One region of the Terribacillus aidingensis genome, then DNA from elsewhere that is predicted to be linked to it. Evidence: a T-box and tRNA genes for the amino acid it is inferred to sense, from the RefSeq annotation. Region 1 holds a T-box; the other regions hold tRNA genes.
The links. The T-box of region 1 lies ahead of serS (serine--tRNA ligase). A T-box ahead of a tRNA ligase gene usually reads a tRNA of that ligase, here a tRNA-Ser.
Positions count from the first base shown of each region.

Region 1 (4,359 bases):
ATCTTTCGGTTTCATTGATAGCATAATGACATCAGCATCTTTCAAGAGATCTGTCTGATCACGCGTAACCGTTACACCGTACGCTGTGTGCAATTCGTGCAATCTCTCCTCATTAGCATGATTCGTCAGCCATATATCTTCCGCTGGGAGCAGCTCTACTGTGATCAATCCTTTAACAAGCGCTTCAGCCATTGCGCCTGCGCCTACAAATGCTATTTTCTTCATAAATGCCTCCGTTCCACGTGAAACAAGTTTGTAGTATTATCCGATGCTTCATAATAGAAGTCAATATATAAAAAAAATCGTTACGATGAACGTAACGATTTTATATATCTCCAATTTTATGCGTTTGTAAAATATATGGCGGAGGAAGAGGGATTCGAACCCCCGCGAGCCGTTAAGCCCCTGTCGGTTTTCAAGACCGATCCCTTCAGCCAAACTTGGGTATTCCTCCGTAAGACAAGGACTAATATATCATATAGGATACCAATATGTCAACAAAATATGAAAAAATGGCGGAGGAGGGGGGATTCGAACCCCCGCGAGCCGTTAAGCCCCTGTCGGTTTTCGAGACCGATCCCTTCAGCCGGACTTGGGTACCCCTCCATGCTTTTGTCTCCAAAAGCTATCTCACCATATTTTTAAGTTTGGTGTCAAGGCTGCCGCTTTTAGCGGATTTCTGTTTTACCACCCATATAAGGTACCAACACTTCTGGAATCTTCACGGATCCATCAGCCTGCTGGTAATTCTCCAGGATAGCAGCAACCGTTCGGCCTAATGCCAAACCTGATCCATTCAATGTATGAACGAATTCTGGCTTGCTCTTGTCATCTCGTTTGAAACGGATGCCAGCACGACGCGCTTGGAAGTCCTCGAAGTTTGATACAGAGGAAATCTCGCGATACGTACCACCGCTAGGCAGCCACACCTCGATATCATACGTTTTTGCAGAAGAGAAACCAAGATCTCCCGTACATAATGTAACCACTCGGTGCGGAAGACCAAGAAGCTGCAAGACTTTCTCTGCATGGCCTGTGATTTCTTCCAGCACATTATAAGATTCTTCTGGCTTAACAAATTGAACAAGCTCAACTTTGTTAAATTGATGCTGACGAATCAAACCGCGTGTATCACGGCCGGCAGATCCTGCTTCAGAACGGAAGGAAGCGCTGAATGCAGTGAATTTTTGCGGAAGCTGTTCCCCTTTCAATATTTCTTCTCGGTAATAGTTCGTTACAGGTACCTCAGCTGTAGGAACGAGGAAGTAATCCCAGCCTTCTACCTTGAAAGCATCCTCTTCAAACTTTGGCAGCTGACCTGTTCCTGTCATGCTTGCTCTGTTCACCATATAAGGAGGCAGCATTTCCTGATAACCATGTTCATCAGCGTGAAGGTCCATCATAAAATTGATCAAAGCTCGCTCCAGACGGGCACCTAAACCTGTGTAGAATACAAAACGGCTTCCTGTTACCTTCGCAGCACGTTCAAAATCCAGAATTCCTAAATCAGCCGCAAGATCCCAGTGCGCTTTTTCCTCAAAGTCCTTCTGCTGCACTTCTCCCCATTTACGTGCTTCTACATTATCGTCCTCAGAGTCGCCTACAGGCACGCTCTCATGCGCAAGATTTGGGATAGACAATAATAGCATATCCAGCTCATTCTCCACGCTCCGGAGCTCCTCATCAAATGCTTTGATTTGATCGCCAACATCGCGCATCTCTTTGATTTGGGCATCGGCATCCTGCTTCTCTTTTTTAAGAACAGCAATCTGCTTGGATACCTCATTACGTTTTGCTTTTAGTTCCTCTGTGTCATTGATCAGCTTCCGGCGGCGATCATCCAAATCTCCGAATTTATCTAAGACAGTCAGATCTTCACCCATATTTTTCAGCTTCTGTTTCACTTCTTCAAAGTTTGAACGTAAAAATTTCAAATCCAGCATATGTGCTTCCTCCTTTTTTCTTAAACAAAAAAACATCTCATCCCTATAAAGAAGGGACGAGATGTTTCACCCGCGATACCACCCTGGTTGAAGACAAATAAGTCTTCCGGCTCGACAAGGTAACGGTTTGTACCGGGTATGTTTCCATACCATTCCAGGATGGATTCACTTACAGCTCTGCATCGATTTTCACCAGCCATCGACTCTCTTAAAGCATGCTGTAAGTTACTAGTTCCTATCATCACGTTGTTGTTATTCTTCCTACAGAATAGCTAATTCCAGGTAATTATGCAAGTATGATATGCAATTCCAGCTCTAGCTTCTACATCCTAATAGGATTTTATACGAGAAAAGCGGAAAAGACTCAGTCTTTTCCGCTTTTTCTTCTTCCGCTTTTTTGCTATGTCTAGCTGCAAAGAACAGAAACTGCGGTATAGGCGATTAATCCCTGCATGAGGAAATGCACCTCATTACGGGCTTTCTCACCTATTCCTCCGTTTCTAAGCGTTCTTTTCCGCTTTTCTTAATTAAAACCAGCCTTTAACTGTGTCAGCAACGCTAGTGAAGATTCCTGCGAAGAAATCACCGATTGCGCCTAGGGAGAGCATGAACCAGTTTGATTTCTCTACATCTTCAGATGCTACAACGTCAACAGTATAGGAGCCGCCGTTGATATTGCCTTGGTCATCGCCGTCATAGACAAGTGTCGCAGTTCCGACTTTGTCGCCTTTTTTTACTGGAGCGACCAATTCGCCATCTGCATTCAGCTTGTCCTTATCGACTTTATATTCCAAATGATATTTATCTTCTTCGCCATTCTTCACAGAAGTAGTAACAGCATCTTTTGTTGAAATGGCTACACTATCTTCTTTACCTTTTGCAACTGGTACAGAAGCATGGTCTTTGATTTCTGTTCCTGCTTTATAAAGTTCAGCTTGTTCGAATTGATTGAAGCCGTAATCAAGCAGCTTTGCAGTTTCCTGGAAGCGTGCTTCCTCACTGGCAGACTTCATGACAACAGTTATATATCGCTGTCCATCACGTTCAGCCGTACCTGTGAAGCAGTAGCCTGCTACGTCTGTATGACCTGTTTTCAAACCATCCATGCCTTCATAGCCGTAAGCTTCCAAGTAGCCAGGCATGTTTGGAAGCATCCAGTTCCAGTTCGTGATTTGTTTACCGTCAAAATCTGTTTGTGTAACGCTGGAAACCTCAAGTGCTTCTGGGTGATCCTTGATCAAGTTATAAGCCAGAATACCAGTGGACTTTGCAGTCATTAGGTTTTCATCGTTCACATTTGTTCCCTCTGGTCGGTTATCACCTAAGTCAGAGTTAGAAAGACCGGATGAATTAACAAATTTATAGTCCTTCATACCAATGTCTTTCGCTTTTTCATTCATCATCTTGACGAATTCCGTCTCACTGCCGCCGACAAGCTCTGCAAGTACTATTGTTGCGGCATTATCGGAGTTAATAGCCATCGCGTTATAAAGGTCGCGAACTGTATAATCCTTGTTCTGCGTAAGTCCTGTACCGGAAAAGTCTGTATTAGAGGAAATACTGTACGCATAATCGCTCACTTGTGTTGTCGTATCCCAAGAAATATCTCCTGCTGCAATAGCATCCAAGATGAGATATTCCGACATCATCTTCGTCATACTTGCTGGAGGTAAAGTGAGATCTGCCTGCTTCGCATATAATATTTCACCAGAGTTGGCGTCTATTAGAATTGCGGATTCCGCTTTAATATCCAAGCCTTCCGCAGCTTGAGTGTCTAGTGGCTTCGCTAGAAAAGTGTTAAACGTAATCAGCATCGCGAGCAAACCGATCATCGATGCTTTCAAAAGATGTTTCAAAGTCTTCCTACCTCCACAAAAATATAGAATCGATACTGTGCATCCCCGCTATTTTACCATAGACAATAGGCAGAGGGGAACGTACTTTATACCGATTCTACATTTTGTTCACAGGTCTGGAATACACCAGTCAATTGGCTTCAATCCATTATTTTCTAATATCTCGTTTGTCTTGGAAAATGGCTTGCTGCCAAAGAAACCACGTCTTGCTGATAGCGGACTTGGATGAACCGATGTAAGTGTATAGTGCTTCTCCGTATCAATCAGCTTCTGCTTTTCTTGGGCATGTTTCCCCCAAAGAATGAAGACAACAGGATCCTGCTTCTCATTCAATGACTCAATGACTCGGTCTGTGAAGTGCTCCCACCCTTTACCGCGGTGCGATGCTGCCTGGTGAGCTTCTACTGTCAAAGCGGTGTTCAAAAGCAGCACGCCTTGTTCAGCCCAGCGCTTCAAATACCCATGTGTCGGAATCGGACAGCCAATATCATCTGCCAGCTCCTTGTAGATGTTGACCAGTGATCTCGGGATAGCTACCTCGGGCTGTACCGAAAAACTAA
Region 1 is NZ_CP159996.1:3,484,867-3,489,225, reverse strand. It holds gene proC (pyrroline-5-carboxylate reductase) at 1-225, opposite strand, end outside; tRNA gene ABXS78_RS17925 (tRNA-Ser) at 362-454, opposite strand; tRNA gene ABXS78_RS17920 (tRNA-Ser) at 514-606, opposite strand; gene serS (serine--tRNA ligase) at 669-1,943, opposite strand; T-box leader at 1,993-2,194, opposite strand; gene ABXS78_RS17910 (serine hydrolase) at 2,471-3,799, opposite strand; gene ABXS78_RS17905 (uracil-DNA glycosylase) at 3,908-4,359, opposite strand, start outside.

Region 2 (4,359 bases), 530 kb from region 1:
GTTCTTCGCGTTGCTTCGAATTAAACCACATGCTCCACCGCTTGTGCGGGCCCCCGTCAATTCTTTTGAGTTTCAGCCTTGCGGCCGTACTCCCCAGGCGGAGTGCTTAATGCGTTAACTTCAGCACTAAGGGGCGGAAACCCCCTAACACCTAGCACTCATCGTTTACGGCGTGGACTACCAGGGTATCTAATCCTGTTTGCTCCCCACGCTTTCGCTCCTCAGCGTCAGTTACAGACCAGAGAGTCGCCTTCGCCACTGGTGTTCCTCCACATATCTACGCATTTCACCGCTACACGTGGAATTCCACTCTCCTCTTCTGCACTCAAGTTCCCCAGTTTCCAATGACCCTCCACAGTTGAGCTGTGGGCTTTCACATCAGACTTAAGAAACCGCCTACGAGCCCTTTACGCCCAATAATTCCGGACAACGCTTGCCCCCTACGTATTACCGCGGCTGCTGGCACGTAGTTAGCCGGGGCTTTCTGGTTAGGTACCGTCAAGGTACGAGCAGTTACTCTCGTACTTGTTCTTCCCTAACAACAGAGCTTTACGACCCGAAGGCCTTCATCGCTCACGCGGCGTTGCTCCGTCAGACTTTCGTCCATTGCGGAAGATTCCCTACTGCTGCCTCCCGTAGGAGTCTGGGCCGTGTCTCAGTCCCAGTGTGGCCGATCACCCTCTCAGGTCGGCTATGCATCGTCGCCTTGGTGGGCCATTACCCCGCCAACTAGCTAATGCACCGCGGGCCCATCTGTAAGTGACAGCCGAAACCGTCTTTCCATTTCCAATCAGGAGAAAGGAAATACTATCCGGTATTAGCTCCGGTTTCCCGAAGTTATCCCAGTCTTACAGGCAGGTTGCCCACGTGTTACTCACCCGTCCGCCGCTCATTCCGCCAGAATCACCCCGAAGGGGTCAACTGGTTTCCTGCGCTCGACTTGCATGTATTAGGCACGCCGCCAGCGTTCGTCCTGAGCCAAGATCAAACTCTCCATGAAAGTTTTGATGCATTGCTCGTTAGAGCTGACGTTGATCTTTCGATCATGTCGTTTAGTTCGTAATTGGTTGTTTTGTTCAGTTTTCAAAGATCAATATGGTGGGCCTAAGTGGACTCGAACCACCGACCTCACGCTTATCAGGCGTGCGCTCTAACCAGCTGAGCTATAGGCCCATATCGTTTTTTAAAAAATAGTGGAGCGGGTGAAGGGAATCGAACCCTCGACATCAGCTTGGAAGGCTGAGGTTTTACCACTAAACTACACCCGCATATTTAAATGTTTCATTCGGTTGGATGGAACTACTGGTCGGGAAGACAGGATTTGAACCTGCGACCCCTTGGTCCCAAACCAAGTGCTCTACCAAGCTGAGCTACTTCCCGGAGAAATAATGGCGCGCCCGAGAGGAGTCGAACCCCTAACCTTTTGATCCGTAGTCAAACGCTCTATCCAATTGAGCTACGGGCGCTTATTAAGAACAACTTTTATATTGTATCATTTATCTCATAACTTGTCAACACTTTTTTTGGTGCGGCCGAGAGGACTTGAACCTCCACGGGTTATTCACCCACTAGGCCCTCAACCTAGCGCGTCTGCCATTCCGCCACGACCGCTTAAAGTCAAAAGAAAAATGCTGTCTGTGTTTCACAGCATCGGCAGATCTATATGATCACCCACACTTTAAACAGATGAGCCATGAAGGACTCGAACCTTCGACCCTCTGATTAAAAGTCAGATGCTCTACCAACTGAGCTAATGGCTCATAACAAAAAAGTAAGCTGGGCTAGCTGGATTCGAACCAACGATCACGGGACCAAAACCCGTTGCCTTACCGCTTGGCTATAGCCCAATAAATGGCGGTCCGGACGGGACTCGAACCCGCGACCTCCTGCGTGACAGGCAGGCATTCTAACCAACTGAACTACCGGACCGAGCCTTTAAAGACTCGTTATGAAAAACGATGACCCGTACGGGATTCGAACCCGTGTTACCGCCGTGAAAGGGCGGTGTCTTAACCGCTTGACCAACGGGCCATTTGAGATGGCGGAGAAGGAGGGATTTGAACCCTCGCGCCGCTTACACGACCTACACCCTTAGCAGGGGCGCCTCTTCAGCCACTTGAGTACTTCTCCATTGGCTCCACAGGCAGGATTCGAACCTGCGACCGATCGGTTAACAGCCGATAGCTCTACCACTGAGCTACTGTGGAATAGTTTTAATCACTTGTTAGCGACCTTATGTATCTTACAACATCTTTCGCTATGTGTCAACCACTTTCGTGATTTTTTCTTGCACCGTTCGTCGACGGCTTAATAAATTTATCATGGATTACGGAACACGTCAACACTTTTCTTGAAAGTTTTTGTTCTTTCTTGTTTTATTTCTCCAGTAACTCAGTATTCTCTAGCTTTTTCAGCTTCCCTCCGCATTTACCGCAACCATATTTACGCGTATTCACTGTCTTTCTTCGCTTATACACATGCTTGCATTTCGTACATCTATAATATAAAAGCTTCTTTTCCTTAACAGACGGAAGCATATTACAAAAGCGTGGTGACTTCGTTTGCCGAAGGAGCTCGCGGAATTCTGGATCCCTATGACCGTACCCCTTCCCTTCTATATGAAGATGGTAATGACATAGTTCGTGTTTGATAATTCCAATTGTCTCTTCCTGGCCAAGCTCCTGCAAATACTTCGGATTAATCTCGATTATCCGTTTACCCGGCAGGTACCTGCCTCCAGTCGTTTGCAGCCTATTGTTATACCTTGCTTTATCGACAAATGGTCGATTGAACCATGCGACGGAAATCTCTTCGACGATTTGCTGCAGATTATGCATTGTTATTTCTCTCATTAACGCAGGCACCTCCAGTTTCTGTTACGCATATGATACTGCAGACATTCATTTTTTCCGACATCCATAGGCTGCAGGAGGTAAAAGAATGCCTAATTGGTTGAAAAATCAACTATCACAAGCTTTCCTCACTAAAAACGTAAACCAATTGAAGGTTTTGAATCAATGCTGGTTCTTTTATAAACGGAAACAGCAGTCCAACGGCGGCTAAAGCCCCTGTCCCACGAGGGGAGAGGGGCTTTTTCGCTGTTATTGTTACTTCACCATTGTAAGTGCAATTCGCTGTTTGTCAATATCTACTCTATCTACCCAAACAGTGACTACATCTCCTACCGATGCAATATCCATCGGATGCTTCACAAACTTATTAGACATTTTGGATATATGGACAAGTCCATCTTGCTTAACCCCTATGTCGACGAACACACCAAAATCAACGACATTTCGGACAGTTCCTTGCAGTTCCATCCCTTCTTTAAGATCTTCCATTGCCAATACATCCTGCTTCAATAATGGTTGATCAAAATCATCACGCGGATCTCTTCCCGGTTGATTAAGGGCTTGTACGATATCCCGGAGTGTAAGATCACCGATGCCCAATTCTGCAGCAATCTCGGCTATATCAAGATCTGCAAGCTTCTCACGCAGTTTATCAGTCCCTATATCCACTACATCCGCACCAAGCCGCTTCAGAAGCTGCTTTGTGGCAGCATAACTCTCTGGATGGATAGGCGTTCTATCAAGCGGCTCCTCGCCGTCCAGGACACGCAGAAATCCGATACTCTGTTCATATGTCTTGCTGCCGAGCCTAGGAATAGACTTAAGCTGCTTACGCGAGGAAAACTTACCAATTTCATTCCGCTGCTTCACGACATTTGCTGCCACCGTCTTACTAAATCCAGATACATACTGCAGCAAGGATTCAGAGGCTGTGTTCACATTGACACCCACTTGGTTTACCGCAGTCTCCACAACAAAACCTAGGGAATCATTCAATCTTTTTTGTCCCACATCATGCTGGTACTGTCCCACACCAATCGATTTTGGATCGATTTTGACTAGTTCTGCTAATGGATCCTGAACTCTGCGACCGATGGAAATAGCACTTCGTTCTTCTACTTGCAGTTCCGGAAATTCTTTTCTCGCTAATTCTGATGCAGAATACACACTTGCACCCGCCTCATTTACGATTATATAAGCGACGTTGCTTTCCGTCTGTTTTATTACATCTGCAATGAATTGTTCTGTTTCCCGTGATGCAGTTCCGTTACCAATTGCAATCAGTTCTACATCATACTTATTCAATAATGCCTCAACGACTTTACCAGCTCCTTTGATATCATGACGCGGTGCAGTAGGATAGATGACATTTTTTTCGAGCAATTTTCCTGTCTCATCTATTACTGCCAGCTTACAGCCTGTGCGAAAAGCCGGATCCACTCCTAATACAACCCGACCCTTCAATGGCGGTTGAAGAAGAAGGTTTTTCAAGTTCTCCGAGAAAATT
Region 2 is NZ_CP159996.1:440,673-445,031, reverse strand. It holds rRNA gene ABXS78_RS02495 (16S ribosomal RNA) at 1-1,000, opposite strand, end outside; tRNA gene ABXS78_RS02490 (tRNA-Ile) at 1,097-1,173, opposite strand; tRNA gene ABXS78_RS02485 (tRNA-Gly) at 1,195-1,268, opposite strand; tRNA gene ABXS78_RS02480 (tRNA-Pro) at 1,304-1,380, opposite strand; tRNA gene ABXS78_RS02475 (tRNA-Arg) at 1,390-1,466, opposite strand; tRNA gene ABXS78_RS02470 (tRNA-Leu) at 1,525-1,611, opposite strand; tRNA gene ABXS78_RS02465 (tRNA-Lys) at 1,688-1,760, opposite strand; tRNA gene ABXS78_RS02460 (tRNA-Gln) at 1,777-1,847, opposite strand; tRNA gene ABXS78_RS02455 (tRNA-Asp) at 1,853-1,929, opposite strand; tRNA gene ABXS78_RS02450 (tRNA-Glu) at 1,960-2,031, opposite strand; tRNA gene ABXS78_RS02445 (tRNA-Ser) at 2,040-2,130, opposite strand; tRNA gene ABXS78_RS02440 (tRNA-Asn) at 2,133-2,207, opposite strand; gene ABXS78_RS02435 (SprT family protein) at 2,376-2,852, opposite strand; gene cmpA (cortex morphogenetic protein CmpA) at 2,941-3,063, shown strand; gene ABXS78_RS02425 (Tex family protein) at 3,108-4,359, opposite strand, start outside.
Region 2: it has a tRNA-Ser gene. The T-box ahead of serS (serine--tRNA ligase) is inferred to sense a tRNA for this amino acid. The anticodon was not compared.

Region 3 (4,359 bases), 950 kb from region 1:
GATTTAATTAAAGGCGATAAGCAGTCCAAAGGGGAACCAAAAGCTTCGATTATTCTATCCATCCTGGCGGTTATTCTATTAATTACAGGATATGGTACGGCACTTTATGTAAAAGGTGCCAGTGTTATCTTTGTGATGATTCCGGTTATTATCGTAGTGACAGTGGGAACATACGTCTTGTTTACGCAGCTAAGTGTGTATTGCATCCGTCTGCTGAAAAGAAATAAAACGATTTTTTGGCGAAAGACCAATATGCTGCTTTTCGGTGACTTATCATTTCGAATGAAAGATAATGCTAGAACCTTTTTTATGGTAGCGATTATATCAACCGTTGCTTTTAGTGCCATCGGGTCATTATATGGTTTTCAATCTTATCTTACAAAAGGGATAAAAGAGGTAAATCCATACACGTATACGTATAGTCCTTTTTTAGATGAGAGTGACGAAGTGATTGAGCAAGATATGCAGCAGATCGATGCCATCTTAGATGAAGAGAAAATCAACGCAGACATGGAATCAACGGACTTGGCATTTTATGATACATCTGTGGAAGAATCGCCTGTATTGATAGTGAAAGCCTCTGATTATAACCGATTCGCGGCATTAATAGATGAGAAGGAACTGCACCCAGAGGAAAATAAAGCAATCGTAATAGAACAAAGTAATGCGGTAATCACGGATGGGCAGAAAGCTAGTGACATATTGATGACATCCAGCGTTCAGCTGGAAAACGGGCAAGAAATTCAACCGAGTAACACAGTAGAGTCTGCAGTAGGGTTAGGGTTAACTGGTTATTATGTTGTCAACGATAGTACTTATACTAAACTTGGAACACCAATAAGGACGGATTTCACGGCTGCATGGAATGTAGCTGAAGGAAACGATAATCAATTAATTGAAGCTGGTAAAAAGTTAGAGGATCAAGTAGAACATAAGGTGTTTTCTGTTGATTATACGCTTTATGAAATCAATAAAGCATATGGACCGATTTTATTTATCGGCTTGTTTATCGGCATTGTGTTCTTTGTCTCTGCTGGTAGCTTTCTTTACTTTCGATTGTTCACGGATATCGATGGGGAAAAGCGCAAATTCCAGTCGATTGCCAAAATTGGTCTGACACAATCGGAATTGAAAAAAGTCGTGAATCGGCAGATTGCTATTTTGTTTTTCTCGCCGATTGTAATAGCACTTGTACATGGCACGGTAGCTCTTACTGCTTTATCGCGTTTGTTTAACTACAATTTGACAGCTGAATCTGCCCTTGTTTTGGGAAGCTTTGCGGTTATTCAAGTACTTTACTTCTTGGTTGTACGATTTATTTATATGAAACAGGTAATAAGATCGGTATTTTAATTAGGATCGTTGTTTAAGGGTTGGCAAGAAACCGATTATGAAAATCGAAAACTGCTGGATCAGGTGATCCGGCAGTTTTTATGGTTGTGTCATATAATCAACAACAGCATGTTTTCCTTTTAAAGTTAATAGGGGCAAGGTACCGTGACTTTAGCTATCCGCTTAAAGAAGGAGATTGATGACATAGAAGCATTATATTATTACTTGCTTTATGCGGGTTTAAAAGTAATTCTGTCGCTAGTTGCCAAATTGCTTTCTATTCATGTAAAATAAGAGTTGCGGATTTATTGAAGAGACCTTAAATCTTTGATGAGTTAGCTATTAAATTTTATGGTAAAAGAAAGTAACGCAAAAAAATCTAGTTATTTTTAAATATTGTATTGCTTTTTGTTTCTGTAGCATATATAATCTAACTTGTCCTTAAGAAAAGGGCAGCATACATAAGAGGTCTGGTGGTAATAGCGAAGAGGTCACACCTGTTCCCATGCCGAACACAGTAGTTAAGCTCTTCAGCGCCGATGGTAGTTGGGTTCGCCCTGCGAGAGTAGGACGCTGCCAGGCATTACGATTATTCCACAGTAGCTCAGTGGTAGAGCTATCGGCTGTTAACCGATCGGTCGCAGGTTCGAATCCTGCCTGTGGAGCCACGGAGAGCTGTCCGAGTGGTCGAAGGAGCACGATTGGAAATCGTGTAGGCTGCTACAGCGGTCTCGAGGGTTCGAATCCCTCGCTCTCCGCCATACAAACTTTCATACATAGATGGCCCGTTGGTCAAGCGGTTAAGACACCGCCCTTTCACGGCGGTAACACGGGTTCGAATCCCGTACGGGTCACCATTTATTTTCAAGACCAATCCGGAGGATTAGCTCAGCTGGGAGAGCATCTGCCTTACAAGCAGAGGGTCGGCGGTTCGAGCCCGTCATCCTCCACCATCTTTATCAGTTTCATAGAAAATACCTTTTTATTATCGCGGGGTGGAGCAGGGGTAGCTCGTCGGGCTCATAACCCGAAGGTCGCAGGTTCAAATCCTGCCCCCGCAACCATAATATTTCACTTACTACGTCGAGTTTTCTTCTTGTATAGTGAAAAATGGGAGTACCCGAAGTGTGCAACTAAAATCCCATTATAAAGTGGTCCGGTAGTTCAGTTGGTTAGAATGCCTGCCTGTCACGCAGGAGGTCGCGGGTTCGAGTCCCGTCCGGACCGCCACTTTTTACAACATTGTATGTTACATAATGGCTCGGTAGCTCAGTCGGTAGAGCAACGGACTGAAAATCCGTGTGTCGGCGGTTCGATTCCGTCCCGAGCCACTCTCATCGGAGGGATAGCGAAGTTGGCCAAACGCGGCGGACTGTAAATCCGCTCCCATCGGGTTCGTAGGTTCGAGTCCTACTCCCTCCACCACAGGGGTATAGTTTAATGGTAGAACAACGGTCTCCAAAACCGTCGGTGTGGGTTCAACTCCTACTACCCCTGCCATAACATATGTATCATGGCGGTCGTGGCGAAGGGGTTAACGCACCGGATTGTGGCTCCGGCATTCGTGGGTTCAATTCCCATCGATCGCCCTCCATATAGCTTTAGGCTATAGCCAAGTAAACAGGCTGGGATTCCTATGGAATCCTTTTAGCCTGACTTGTATGCGAAAGTAGTTCAGTGGTAGAACACCACCTTGCCAAGGTGGGGGTCGCGGGTTCGAATCCCGTCTTTCGCTCCATTTAATTGGCGGCATAGCCAAGTGGTAAGGCAAAGGTCTGCAACACCTTGATCACCGGTTCAAATCCGGTTGCCGCCTCCATAGATACTTTTAACATGCCGGTGTGGCGGAATTGGCAGACGCGCACGACTCAAAATCGTGTTCCGTAAGGAGTGCCGGTTCGACCCCGGCCACCGGTATCACACAGATCATCGTATTGCCAAGCGATGATAAAGGACTTCAGAATTTCTGAAGTCTTTTTTTGTGGAAAAAAAGATTTTAGTAAAGATAAAACGATGGGAGAAACACAGATGAAAAAAACGGCTTATATTCTTTTCTTATTATTACTTACCTTTCTTGCAGCGTGCTCATCAAATGATGATACTGCGAACAGATCAGAGAAGGAAACAGCAAAAGCTTCAGCAAGTGAGGCAAGTGATGAAGAAGGTGGCGTTGAAGTGGATAAAAATCTGCTTAGCGTTGAAGTATCCTTGCCGGCTTCGTTTTTTGAAGGGCAAAGCGCTGAAGATGTTATAGCAGATGCAAAAGAAGAGGGAATAGAAGTAACAGCAAATGACGATGGGTCTTATACATATAAGATGTCTAAATCAGAACATAAAAAATTGATGGACGAAATGAGTGCTGAACTTGATAAATCCACTGCTGAGATGGTATCAAGCGGTGACTATCCATCAATTAAAGATATCAGCTATAACAAAGATTTCTCAGAATTTACTATGGTAGTGGATAAAGAAGCTTATGAGAATAGCATGGATGGATTTGCTAGTTTAGGGTTAGGTATGTCCGGAATGATGTACCAGCTATTTAACGGAGCTGATCCTGATGAATATTCTATAACGATTTCTGTAGAAGATGAAGCAAGCGGCGAAGTTATTGGTGAAGTTGTGTATCCAGATGCAATGGAAGATGTGGAATAAATAATAGACTACCTACAGCACTATGACTTTTTGTCATAGTGCTGTTTCTTTATATTATAGATGATAGGAAATAGTCAGTGCCAATCAGTATTACGATAAAGTAATTTGCGTTGAAAAGCGTCAGTACAAATAAAGAGATCCCAGCTTTAGAGCTGAGATCTCTATGTTAGGACTAGCTATCCAATCAATCCCATCGACTGCTTATACCCCTGCAAATAAGTCATTTCCGCTGGGCTTCCTTTTTCAAAGCTGCTCATAGCGCGGTGCCAGAGCGGGTATATTGGTACTGGACGGGCTGCTGATTCAATAAGGTCATGCTCTTCTTGTGTTAGTTTTATTTCGAATGAAGCAATGTTTTCCTTCAATTGTTCT
Region 3 is NZ_CP159996.1:853,381-857,739, forward strand. It holds gene ABXS78_RS04670 (ABC transporter permease) at 1-1,353, shown strand, start outside; gene ABXS78_RS04675 (hypothetical protein) at 1,498-1,626, shown strand; rRNA gene rrf (5S ribosomal RNA) at 1,802-1,914, shown strand; tRNA gene ABXS78_RS04685 (tRNA-Asn) at 1,926-2,000, shown strand; tRNA gene ABXS78_RS04690 (tRNA-Ser) at 2,002-2,093, shown strand; tRNA gene ABXS78_RS04695 (tRNA-Glu) at 2,115-2,189, shown strand; tRNA gene ABXS78_RS04700 (tRNA-Val) at 2,210-2,285, shown strand; tRNA gene ABXS78_RS04705 (tRNA-Met) at 2,322-2,396, shown strand; tRNA gene ABXS78_RS04710 (tRNA-Asp) at 2,486-2,562, shown strand; tRNA gene ABXS78_RS04715 (tRNA-Phe) at 2,591-2,663, shown strand; tRNA gene ABXS78_RS04720 (tRNA-Tyr) at 2,672-2,757, shown strand; tRNA gene ABXS78_RS04725 (tRNA-Trp) at 2,759-2,832, shown strand; tRNA gene ABXS78_RS04730 (tRNA-His) at 2,848-2,922, shown strand; tRNA gene ABXS78_RS04735 (tRNA-Gly) at 2,996-3,070, shown strand; tRNA gene ABXS78_RS04740 (tRNA-Cys) at 3,078-3,151, shown strand; tRNA gene ABXS78_RS04745 (tRNA-Leu) at 3,168-3,249, shown strand; gene ABXS78_RS04750 (hypothetical protein) at 3,361-3,987, shown strand; gene ABXS78_RS04755 (aldo/keto reductase) at 4,164-4,359, opposite strand, start outside.
Region 3: it has a tRNA-Ser gene. The T-box ahead of serS (serine--tRNA ligase) is inferred to sense a tRNA for this amino acid. The anticodon was not compared.